One region of the Peribacillus sp. FSL K6-5616 genome, then DNA from elsewhere that is predicted to be linked to it. Evidence: riboswitches for the same ligand, from Rfam matches in the RefSeq annotation. Region 1 holds a riboswitch; each other region holds the start of a gene.
What was found. Region 1 has a riboswitch for preQ1 ahead of MHB45_RS17405 (VUT family protein). Riboswitches for the same ligand answer to the same signal wherever they lie in the genome.
Positions count from the first base shown of each region.

Region 2: it holds a riboswitch for preQ1, as region 1 does, so the genes downstream of both, queF (preQ(1) synthase) here and MHB45_RS17405 (VUT family protein) in region 1, are expected to answer to the same signal.
Region 3: it holds a riboswitch for preQ1, as region 1 does, so the genes downstream of both, MHB45_RS00065 (QueT transporter family protein) here and MHB45_RS17405 (VUT family protein) in region 1, are expected to answer to the same signal.

Region 1 covers NZ_JBBOYT010000001.1:3,625,091-3,629,276, reverse strand. The annotation lists gene MHB45_RS17420 (HD domain-containing protein) at 1-751, shown strand, start outside; gene MHB45_RS17415 (SRPBCC family protein) at 912-1,352, opposite strand; gene MHB45_RS17410 (SRPBCC family protein) at 1,395-1,871, opposite strand; PreQ1 riboswitch class I at 2,111-2,153, shown strand; gene MHB45_RS17405 (VUT family protein) at 2,204-2,746, shown strand; gene MHB45_RS17400 (hypothetical protein) at 2,768-2,914, shown strand; gene MHB45_RS17395 (hypothetical protein) at 2,915-3,157, opposite strand; gene MHB45_RS17390 (PadR family transcriptional regulator) at 3,265-3,585, opposite strand; gene MHB45_RS17385 (alpha/beta hydrolase) at 3,896-4,186, shown strand, end outside.
Region 2 covers NZ_JBBOYT010000001.1:80,997-85,182, reverse strand. The annotation lists gene MHB45_RS00430 (aspartate kinase) at 579-1,925, opposite strand; gene queF (preQ(1) synthase) at 2,129-2,629, opposite strand; PreQ1 riboswitch class I at 2,734-2,779, opposite strand; gene MHB45_RS00420 (EamA family transporter) at 2,910-3,767, shown strand; gene MHB45_RS00415 (BA3454 family stress response protein) at 3,863-4,150, shown strand.
Region 3 covers NZ_JBBOYT010000001.1:10,120-14,305, forward strand. The annotation lists gene MHB45_RS00055 (PAS domain-containing sensor histidine kinase) at 1-1,192, opposite strand, end outside; gene MHB45_RS00060 (TVP38/TMEM64 family protein) at 1,310-1,966, opposite strand; gene MHB45_RS00065 (QueT transporter family protein) at 2,090-2,575, opposite strand; PreQ1 riboswitch class I at 2,582-2,626, opposite strand; gene MHB45_RS00070 (YbaK/EbsC family protein) at 2,799-3,320, shown strand; gene MHB45_RS00075 (hypothetical protein) at 3,430-4,186, shown strand, end outside.

The sequences.
Region 1 (4,186 bases):
ACTGCATGACGTATCCCATACTGCATTTTCACATGTCATTGATTTTGTTCTGGATTGTAAGGATGAAGATTATCATGAAAAGATATATGATCAAGTCATTATGGAATCCGAAATCCCATTTATACTGAAGGAATATGGATATGATTGTAAAGTCATTTTCCAATCAAAATGGGAATTGCTTGAACAACCAGCACCTGAGTTATGTGCAGATCGGGTAGATTATACTCTTCGGGATATGTATCAATATGGACATATCACCAGGGAATCCGTTAATGAATTTCTAGATCATGTCATCATAATAAATGGAAGGATGTATCTGGATAATATTGAATCGGCGGAATGGTTTGTGAAAACGTATTACAGCGAAGTTATTGATTTTTTCATGAACCCGCTTAATATATATGGCTATGATATCTTGGCAAAGACCTTAAAAGTGGCTTTAGCTAAAAAACTGATCAGCCTTGATAACTTACTCAGTACAGATGAAGAAGTTATGTCCTTGTTAAGCTTCACTGAAGACCATGCAGTGCAAAACCTGTTAAAACGGATCCATGGTAACGTAAAGGTGAAAGAAGATCAATTGGAATACGATATACATCGGAAAAATAAAATGCGCCTGATAGACCCTTCCGTTATTCAAGGAACCCAATTAGTAAGAGCATCCAGCTTATCGGAAAAAGTGAAGAAAATGGGAATTGAAGCCTATAAAAAAGCTTCAAAGGGCATATATCTAAAAGTGATTTCAGATTGAACTTTGTGTCAAATCATACGGAAAGTCAAAAACTCAAGGGTATCATTCATCCTTGAGTTTTTTCTCGGAAACATCTAAGTCTCCTCCCGTATAATCGAACATCTAGGAAAGAGCTAGATTAACGGATGCCTTATACATCTGAACCAGCAATCTTTAATAATTAAAAAACTAATGATGCTCTCAAAGTAGTAACGCCATTTTCTAAATAACCCTTTAAACAGGTTAATGTATATACCCAACCTTCTTTTTGTCCGATCATTTTGTTTATTATTTCAGGGTCGTCTTCACTCAATCCAGATTCGTTCACTTCAATGATCGTACTCGTTTTATCCAACTCTTTTAGTGTAATGGTAACAATCGTTTCTTGATCATTTCCGCCCCATGCAAACACGATTTTCCTATTTTCCTCTACTTCCAATACATGAATGACCACTTCAGCATCGTATTCGTTGTATCTCAATGTAGGCGTCCTGCCTTTTTCCCATCTTTCCGAACTTGATGAGAACCAGAAATTCCCGATTTTTTCAGGATTCACAATGGCTTCAAACACTTCAGTAGCTGGCTTGATTATCTTAAATTTCGTGATTATTTGGGTATCCATTACTAACTCAACTCTCTTTCAATGTGTTTTTATAGTTTCCGTTTAATTATCCCAGTCTACTGATATGGGCGGGAGGGTCCGTCCAGTTTCAAGCAAGCTCTTCAGGTTACTTAAAAGGGCTGGCCATCCATTATTCAAGCCTTCAAAGGTATTGTCATCATATACGAAATCCGTCTCCAATAGCTCCTCATGCCTAAGAATTAACTTCACAGTAGAATCGTCCATTTTCTGTAATTCAAAAGTGACCCGTGTAGGCTGCTCGCGAGGTGTTTCGTCTCCTGCCATGATCCATGTAAACGAGAGCAGGTGCAACGGCTCGCATTTAAGTACATGCCCATGATCGGTAATCCGTCCATCATCCAGCAAATATTTAACGGCTGACCCTTCTTGCCAGTCAGACTGTACTTGTAATCCGAAGTGGTATTTCTTCGTGACTTCACCACTCGTCAAGGCTTCCCAAAGCTTCTCTGGTGTGGTTGCGATATAAATAGGATAGACAAACGTAGTTTTTTTCATCATTCTTTTTCTCCTCGCCAAATAAGGTACAAGACTCTATCTTTGATTTTCGGCTTTTATATACAGCCGGTCAAGCAGTTTTATGCGACAGAAATCGGCAAAAGGGGGAAACAGGCCCATTGAAATAAATGGCTAAATCAATCGGTTTCAGCGAATACATACTTAAATCGACGGTATGGAAACTTCTTGATTTCCAACCGCTTTCAAGCTACGATGAATAAGGAAAATGATAATCCGCCCGGGCGGAAGAGGTTCTAGCTACCCTCTCAAAAAAACTAAGGAGAACAGGGCTCTTTCTTAGGGTGCTGTTTTTTCTGTATAAGGAGAATTAAGAAATGTTAAGAATTTTATTGTATTTAGTATCCATCATCACGGCGAATGTGGTTACAGCAGCTTTTGCGCCATTACATTTTGGCATGTTCATCATCCCGATGGGGACATTGCTCATCGGGGGAACCTTCATCTTCCGAGATCTGGTCCAGAATAAATTCGGCCGCGCGAAGACCTATATATGCATCGTCACTGCACTTATTTTATCTGCATGTGTATCATTTTTATTAGGAGATACGTTACTGATTGTGTTTGCTTCCGCATTATCCTTCGTGGTCGCAGAAACAGCGGATACGGAAATTTATACCCGTTTAAAGCTCCCGATGAGTTGGAGGGTGTTTTACAGCGGGATCGTTGGAGGATTTTTCGATTCAGTAATATTTGTCGTGATTGGCCTAAGTCCTCTGGGTGCCAATATATTGCCATGGGAAGCAGTACCAGCTGCGGTCATCGGCCAAATCATCGTTAAAACGATCATTCAGTCCATTGGTGCCGTATTGTTGGGACGAATCAACGTAGAACTGGAGAAACGTGTAGTCTCCAGTTAAATGCTAGGAGGGATGCACTCGATGGATGGAACCAAAAAAGAAGAAGAAAAATGCTATTGCCTCGAGGCCTTTCGTGAAAAATATGGCCCGCATGTTCAAGGGGAATGCATGAAGCTCTCCTGCGCCAATTATCGCAAGCATAAAGGAATAGACAAAAAAAGGACCTGATTAGGTCCTTTTTTTGCGTGATTGAAGTAACTCACGAGTAAACAGTGCCAAACTAAGTGTACAGTACGAATTCACGAGTAAAAGTGCGAAACTCACGAGTAAAAGTGCAAAATTCACGAGTAAAATTGCGAAACTCACGAGTAAAAGTGCGAAACTCACGAGTAAAACAGCAAAATTCACGAGTAAAAGTGCAAAACTCACGAGTAAAACAGCAAAATTCACGAGTAAAAGTGCGAAATTCACGAGTAAACGTGCGAAAACTAAGTGTGCAGTACGAATTCACGAGTAAAACAGCAAAAAAAGCTCCCTGGGCCGTTCCATTAATGGGTGCAGGAAGCTTTTTATTTGGTTTAGAATTGCTCTGCGCTTTTTCGAACTAATTTTTCCAGGAAGAAAAAGCATTCGCGTTTCCGCTCAAGTTCGGTTTGTCCATTTTCGGTGACATGATAATATTTCCTTCGGCCTGATTCGGACTCTTTCCAATGTCCTTTTATGAATTCTTTTTTTTCTAATCGTTTAAGGGCAGGGTAGAGGGTGCCTTCACTTATTTCATAGTTGCCCTTGCTCATTTGCTTCAGGATTTTGGTTATTTCATAGCCGTATAGCCTTTTTTGTGAAAGAAGTGAAAGCAAAAGGAGGTCAATGCTTCCCTTCATTAATTCTTTATCCATATAAAATCTCCTTCTTTTCATTTTTAAAGTGTAATACGTTGTACATCGTATCACAAGGTGCATTTTACTTTTCTTAAAAAAAATGGTTAAATGACGATTGCTAAATAAATTTAATCATAGTAAAATGTGCTTCGGAACGGATGAGTTGTGAAGAGTGTGGTAAGGATACTATATACATGATTTAATTGTTTTAATGAAAATACGGAATAGGATAGAAGAATCACTACTCAAGGGGTATTAATTGATTTTTTTTCGAAAATCATTTAGATTCTATTTATCAACAAGAGCAAAGAAAGAAGGTCCTAGATAGATGAAAGTGAAAGCACCTGAGTCATTCACATATATAGGTGGAAAGAGAGCAGTTCTTCTGCTTCACGGGTTTACCGGAAGTACAGGAGATATGAAGAAATTAGGGAAGTACTTAAATGATCTCGACTATACTTGCCACGGACCTCTTTATAGTGGGCACGGAGTATCAGCCGAGGAACTTGCTAAAACTGGTCCAAAGGAATGGTGGGGAGATGTAGTTAATGGCTATAATTTCCTAAAAGGAGAAGGCTATGAGGAAATTGCAGTTGTAGGAATTTCTTTAGGGGGAGTG
Region 2 (4,186 bases), 3.5 Mb from region 1:
AATCTTCCAGTTGGAGTCTCAGACTGTAGACAAACTCGATGAAAACCGGGTTTTCTACAGTTTTTTTATGCTTTTACAATTTGAACGTTGATTTCCCCTCAAGGCACTCGCTTTCCGCGGGCGGTCCGCCCTCGGCTTACGCCTGCGGTGTCTTAGACGCGCGCTTTTCCCACAGGAGCCTCGTGCCTTACAATCCAATCACATATAGTTAGAACTTATTCCTACATTCTTTTTTGTATTATATAGAAGTATTTAACTAGGTGATAAGGATGCTTTCTATTCTATTCAGCAAGATCATTTATAATATGGTGTAAGATATGTATGAGGTTGGCCCCCCCTTTTTATCCACTTCAAGAGCGTCAACTCCGTTCTCCTCCAATTGCATTTGCCACTTGTCATATGGGTATTAAATTAAAACAGACGCACTGAACCCTGCAGCGCGTCTGTTAGCTTGTAATGATTATCCCCACACGGTCATTGCCACTACCATAAAGAACCAGATAAAAAGGTATGTATAGTGATTAAAAGATTAATCGCAAAAAACCCCCTTCTAAAAGGAGGTCCCTAAACGCTCATACTCAAAAGAACTCGTGATATAATGCCTGAATTGCCGTCTCTTCGTTGTGCCCTTTCACACCGAACATCATGCTTACCTCCGAAGAGCCCTGGTTGATCATCTCAATATTCACCTTTGCTTCGGCCAAGGCTTTTGACGCTCTTGCCGTTGTACCGACATTATGGCGCATTCCTTCCCCTACAACCATGATCAAGGCAAGATCATGCTCCACATTCACTTCATCGGCATGAAGCTCTTTCTTGATTCGGGAAATGATTTTCTTCTCGGCATCCCCTTTCATCTGGTCCTGCCTAAGAATAAGCGTCACATCATCGATGCCTGATGGAATATGCTCATATGAAACTCCATAATCCTCGAGGATGTGCAGCAGTTTCCGGCCAAAACCAACTTCCCGGTTCATCAAATATTTGCTAATGTAAATACTGCAAAATCCTTTATCACTCGCAATCCCAATAACCGGCCCGTTCGTATTATCCCGTGCATTCACAATGCGGGTCCCTTGTGCCGCCGGATTGTTCGTATTCTGGATATGGACAGGTATTCCCGCACGGAATGCAGGAATCAGCGCCTCATCATGAAATACCGAGAAACCTGCATAAGAAAGCTCACGCATCTCACGATAGGTCAGTTCCCGGATTCCCTTCGGATTGGAAACCACATTTGGATTCACCGCATAAACGGCATCCACGTCCGTAAAGTTCTCATACAAATCAGCTTTGACCCCATTCGCAAGAATCGAACCCGTAATATCGGAACCGCTTCTTGAGAAGGTTAACACATCACCATCTAATGTATATCCGAAGAATCCTGGGAATACAACGATTCCTGGCTCATCACGCAGAGCATATAACCGATCATAAGACTCTGGCAGCACCCTGGTAAATCCACCTTCATCCGTTACGATCAAGCCTGCCTTCTTCGGATTGATATACTGTGCCTCCACTCCAAGGCTTTGGAAATAACCTGCGACCAGCTTCGCATTATTATCCTCGCCACCGGCCTTCAAGGCATCCAGATAGCGCTTCGGGTTAGATTGATCTGCATGCAGCAGTGCCATTAAATTTTCATGAATCCCTGTGATGACACTCTCGGATATATCCAACTCTTCAGCAATGCTCGCATAGCGGGATACAACATCTTCTATCAAATGCTCTCCGTTATCCCCGCGCAGCTGCTGTTCCGCAGCTTCAATCAATAAATCCGTCACCTTTATATCATCGGAATTGCGTTTTCCTGGAGCGGAAACGACCACAATCTTCCTCTCTGGATCAGAAACAACAATTTCGAATACCTTCCTCAACTGTTCACCTGACGCAAGTGAACTTCCACCAAACTTTGCAACTTTCATCTCGACATCCCCTATTTTCGTAAATATTCTGTCAAAATTAACTCTCCCTATTATTACGCTTTTTCTCGAAACAATCAAGTGGAAATTCCATTATAGAAGGACATTTGTGCTTTTAAAAAGGACAGAATGACAGAACCACTGATCGAAATCAGCTATAAACTAAAAAAAGGACAACGGGCATATGCCCATTGTCTCTCCATTCTTTAGCGATTATCCACGGTTTCCGGGTATAAGTCATGATTCATCAAGCGGTAATTCGCCATTTCCTCATACTTCGTACCTAGTTTCCCATAATTCGTGTAAGGGTCGATGGAAATTCCGCCCCTTGGTGTAAACTTGCCCCATACTTCAATATATTTAGGGTCCATCAATTCGATTAAATCATTCATGATGATGTTCATGCAATCTTCATGGAAATCACCATGATTGCGGAAGCTGAATAAATAAAGTTTCAAAGACTTGCTTTCCACCATTTTCACACTGGGAATATAGCTGATGTAAATGGTAGCAAAGTCCGGCTGGCCCGTGATCGGACATAAACTAGTGAATTCCGGGCAATTGAATTTGACGAAATAATCCCGGTTCGGATGCTTGTTATCGAATGATTCAAGGATTTCAGGAGCATAGTCGAATGTATATTTTGTTCCTTGATTCCCAAGCAGTGTGATATCTTTTTTTAATTCTTCTTCTTTTCTTCCAGACATGAAAAGTCCTCCTAATCCCACATTTCAGGGAGATTCATAAAATGGGCCTCTATATAACAAAAACCATATCTCCTCAAAGATATGGTTGATTCGCGAAAAATATCAAAGCCATAGTTTTTTTAAGAGGGTGATGCTATGAACCTCTCCCGTTTATCGGGAAATATTTTAAAATTGTCATAGTAAATATAGAAAAAATAATCTAATCTGTCAATCATACATTTTAAATTTGGTTTGATTCTTGATGGCATTCAGCTTAAAATGTAGAAGAAGTTTATCCTACATGAAGGAAGAGATTAAGTCAATGTGGATTTTTGCAGCACTCATCACGAGTTTATGTTTCGGAATCAATAACAGCATTTTTAAATGGAGCAGCGGAAAAGGGTATTCCAAGATACATATCCAATTTTTCTTTTATTTTTCAGCATTTATTTTGTCCATTGTTTATGGAGTATTAATGGATGGTTTACAGATGAACTGGCTGTCCATCATGCTTGGTGCAGCAATTGGTGTACTGAACGCCAATGGTAACATCCAGATGGCAAGCGCCTTTGAAAAGGGTCCGGCAAGCTTGACATCTCCATTAATCGCAGCGAATGCCATATTCCCCATTCTCTGTGCAGCTTTAATTTTCCACGAACATATTTCTTCCTTGCAGTGGAGTGGAATCGCCTGCATGTTTATCGCTACATTAGTCATCCAATATACACCTAATGCAAAAGGTAATCATCAATATGTCCCATGGATGATGCACACATTACTCTCCATCTTATCTTTTGGTGTGCTCGGCATTCTTATGACGACATCAACACGTCTTCATTTAAACTCCCTTGATATCCTTGTATCAATGTATGGAGGCGGAATGCTTTATCTTCTTTCGGCTCTAGCCTTTAAAAAAGAAAAAATCAAGCTAAAGGAAGTCAAAATCGGTTCCTTAGTAGGCTTTTTAAGCATGATAGGCTATGGATGTTATTTCTTTGCTTTGAATACCGGCATCGCAAGCATCATTTTCCCTGTCGTCAGCCTGAACTGTTTGGTTGTCGTATTCGCTGGATGTTATATATTCAAGGAAAAACTAAAAACCTATCAAATTGCCGGTGTTCTTGCAGCATTAATCGGTATTATTTTAACTAAAATATGAATATAGTTCGTATAATAAAAACGACCTGGCTGTCATGTATATAAGCCAGGTCGTTTTTTATTTAACCGGAAAATGGAGAAGGTCAAAAAAAAGTATTGACACCTCCTGAAAAATATCAGATAATTTTGAATATTAACTTTCTCGATTTTACTGCTTTTGAAATGTTTGATTATCCTTCTGCCACGGGTATAAAAGAAATAGGTACAACCACCTCATTTAATTCTGAATCAGGAAAGGAAAGATGCATAATGGTAAAAGTTACAGTAACAGTTGATTTCCAAGGAAAATCTTATCAAACTAACGTCCTAACTAAACCGGGTACTGATCATGAAGTAATTTTACAACAAGCCCTTCATCAAGTTGAAAAACAATGGAAAGCATAAAAAAGCAGGCATCGCAATAGATACCTGCTTTTTTTT
Region 3 (4,186 bases), 3.6 Mb from region 1:
GAAGTTCCTGTGGTTTTGCCAGAACGAGTAACTCGCTTACAATAAGATTGATCCGGTCCAATTCACTCAACATGATCGTGTAGTATTGTTCATAGGGATGGTCGCTCTTTTTAAGCAGCTGGACGAAACCTTTTAAAGAAGTCAGCGGATTTCGTACCTCGTGGGCTACACTTGCGGCAAGTTCGCCGACTATCGATAATTTTTCGGTTCTTCTTAAGCGTGCTTCGGTTTCTCGAATTTGAGTGACTTCTTTAGCATAAGTAATGATTCCGACTAAATCCTCGCCAACCATCATCGGGACAAACGTACAAGAAAGTAAGATGGACTTCCCGTACTTCGTCAGGAATTCTATATCTTTCCCTTTTTTGATCCCCTTTTGGTTTTCCATGACATATTGGCATGATGTACGGATCAATTCCGCGTCTTCTGCTGAAAAATTCAAATTAATGAATGAAGCGCCATGTATTTCTTCCTGTTGAAAGCCTGTTACCGTTTCAAACCTTGGATTCACGGTCGTGATCATTCCATTTAAATCAAGCATCAGCATTGGATAAGGGTTGTGCTCAAACAATGATTTATAGCGTTGTTCGCTATCAAATAATTGATTCTCCGCGACAACTCTTTCAGATATATCCCTGCCAATGACGACTAAGCCTTTACGTGAACCATCTTCATTGAACAGGGGAACTTTAATCGTATCAAAGGTCTTGTGATTGCCATCGGGAAGAGGGATGATTTCCTCGCACCTAGTAATTTCCCCCTTTACCCACGTTTCTTCATCGGAAATTTCACAGTAGATCAACGATTCTTTATAAAATTCGGTGTATTCTGCGAGCTCACTGTCTCTTTTTCCCTTATAATCTACATGCTCCAATTGAAATAATTGCAGCCCGAAGGTATTGGATTCAAGCCATCGGCCATCCCCATCCTTGAAGTTAACGAAATCCACCATTGAATTGATGAGTGTGCGCCGACGTTGTTCCGCCTCTTTTAATCGTTTGAATTCTTCCTTTTTAGCTAAATAAAGATATAGAATTAAGCCTATTGATAAAAGGAAAACAATGCCTTCCGCCCTTTGGAGTTGAATGAAGACCTCTTTATTATGGATATTTGTAGTTAAAAAATAGTCGAATACGACTAATGTAAGAATCCCGGATAGGATATATATTGCTAAGATGGAGCGTTTGGACATGGAGATTCTCCCTGATTTTAAGACATTTCAAAGGTAAAATTACATACACATTTTAACAAACTATCGGAAAAAAATATATGCAGAATCTCTAAATAAAAAAAACAGGGGCCAATGTGGTCACCTGTTTTTTCTGAAGAAGGTTAGTTTCTTCTTCTTTTTTGCACGCTTATAGATCATGAAGAATAGTAAGAAGAGGAGTGCAAGAGCAGCTAGCGTATATTGGTTCATTTCAACAGATAGCAGCCCATAGGGAATCAGTGATAGGAAGAAAAAGTATATAAGGTTGCCAAGTGCCGTCGCCAATAAAAAGTCTTTGAAAGTGACGGTGCTGACTCCGGCTGCCAAGTTAATTAAGCTTGTGGGGATAAGCGGGAAAATCCTGCCTGTAAACACGTACATGAAGCCATGCTCCACTACAGATTCTTGCCACTTTTCACCAATCTTCTTTAAAAGAAGCTCCTGAAACCAGTTTCTTGCTGCATAAAAAATGAATCCTGAGGCAACAACACTTGTAAACCAACTCCATAGATAGCCATATATGAATCCGAATATCGTGACATTGATGGTCAGGAGCAAAATTAAGGGGATGATTGTAAAAGAATTTTGTACAAACATCAATACGAATGTCACAATAAATGTAAGCAAAAGATTTTCCTTCAATATGCCAATCACAGAATCCAAATCACTTTTCCAAACCAAAGTGAACAGTTCTGCATTAGAGTATATAAAAATTGCGATTACAAGTAGACCGATTATGGTCAGGACTTTTTTCAAAGGGCCACCACCATTCTTACTAATAGTTTATCATTTTCGAGTTCAATGGTGAAAAAAAAGAGCTGCCGCATCATGCAGACAGCTCTTTTCCATTATAGTGGCTTAACGGCGCGAAGATTCCTTTTAAAGCCACTTTTCAAACTGAATTCTTTTGTTCATTCCATAAATGATTGGCGCGCCAATCAAAAGGACAACGAACTCACCGACAGCTGTAGTCATCCAGCTTAGCCAGAATGGCAAACCAAAGGCAAGGTTCAGTTCAATTGCAATTAAAAACATTGTGAACGTGAAAAAGATAATCGTAGCGATCATACGTCCTTTAATGCCTTTTATGAAACGAGAAACATAAATGACAAGCAATAAGGCGAGCAGGGATTGCCCCACCCCAAAAATCAAATCATATGGCACCATCGGCGAAAAGAGCAGATTCGATATGAAGACTCCTCCAACGATACCGTAGATATATTTTTTATTGAATACAATCAGATGATTCAACATTTCCGGTACACGGAATTGGAACATCTCAAAAGCTATTGGTTTAAACACCAATGAGACCGCCACATACAAGGCAGCCAATAACCCGTTTATCACGAGTGTACGAACATTCATTTTACTCTCTCCCTAGTTTTTTATCGTGGGATGGTTACGAACCACGTGCAGGCGTTTACCCGATGATTAATAGTATCCCATGTAAGCTTGTTTCGTCAATTTGTAAAGAATGGTTTTAATTTATAGGTTTCCAATCAGATGAAGCAGCACAATTGGATTTTGAATTTTTGCAATGAAGGATGATATTATTTCAATATGTACATAAAAAGGAGTGAATATTAATATGTCGATCGAAAGTGTCAAAAGCCATTTTAAACAATGGAATCGGGAAGGCGACGTAAAGGAGTTCGAATCATCTAGTGCAACGGTGATTGAGGCAGCGGAAACCATCGGTGTTATCCCAGCGCGGATTGCCAAGACCCTTTCCTTTAAAGGGGAGGGTGAACACGCGATTTTGGTCGTTGCCGCAGGGGACGCGAAAGTGGATAATAAGAAATTTCGTCAGACGTTCGGTTTCAAGGCACGAATGCTTTCACCTGATGAAGTGCTTGCACAGACCGGCCATGCAATCGGAGGCGTTTGCCCGTTTGGCCTGGCAAACGATTTAGCTGTTTTTCTTGATGTATCGATGAAGCGCTTCGAGTCATTGTTTCCGGCTTGCGGCAGTTCAAACTCTGCAATAGAACTTACACTCGCTGAATTATTTGAATATTCAGGTGCCAAGGATTGGGTGGATGTTTGTAAGGGGTGGGAAGAAAAAGGGAATGTGGAAACGGCGGCAGGAAATGCAGTTGATGGCATTTGATGAATGGGATGGAGTCCACTAAAGTGAATTTTATTTGCGGGGGGCCGCATGCATTTCTATTATTAAAGCGGAAAATGGGCAGAAAGTGTTCCTGATCGGAGGTTGAAAGATGTTAAATGGAAGCGAAAGAAAAAGCAATAGCAGCTATCTGAGTCTTAAAACTCTTTATGAAGAAAATATAACGGTTAAGAGCATTGCCCAGGAGCTTGTGTTTTGCCATAAAAACGATCTGGCGCTGGATATCCAGAAAGCAATGAAAAAAAAGAATTTTGATATATTGGCAGTCCAAGATCAAGGGGAAATCATCGGATATATCGAAAGGCAAGAACTAGGTGAGGGAAGTATTTCTGAATATATGAGAAACTTCTCACCAAGGGAAATGGTTTCGAATTCAACCCCTTTGATCCAGCTTCTCCATATTTTTAAGAATAAGACAAGGGTGTTCGTACTAGAGAATAATTCAATTAAAATGTTGATTACCCATGCCGACCTCCAAAAGCCTCCGATCAGGATGCTGATATTCGGATATATTACCTTATTGGAAATGAGGATGAGCGATATCATCCTGGATAGATTCGGCGATGGCAGCTGGTATCCAATGATCAGCGAAGACCGTTTAGAAAAGGCAACCGAATTATATAAAAGGAGAATCGATAAAAATGAGGATATCAATATAATAGAGTGCCTGCAAATCAGTGATAAATTCGATATTATACATAAAGATAAAGAATTGAGGCACTTCTTCCAAATCCCTTCGAAAAGTAAAGGGAGGAAGGATGCGAATGCCATCCGAAAATTACGGGATAAGATTTCCCATGCTAATGAACTGGGTCTGGACATGTCATGGATGGAAATCATCGAGGTTG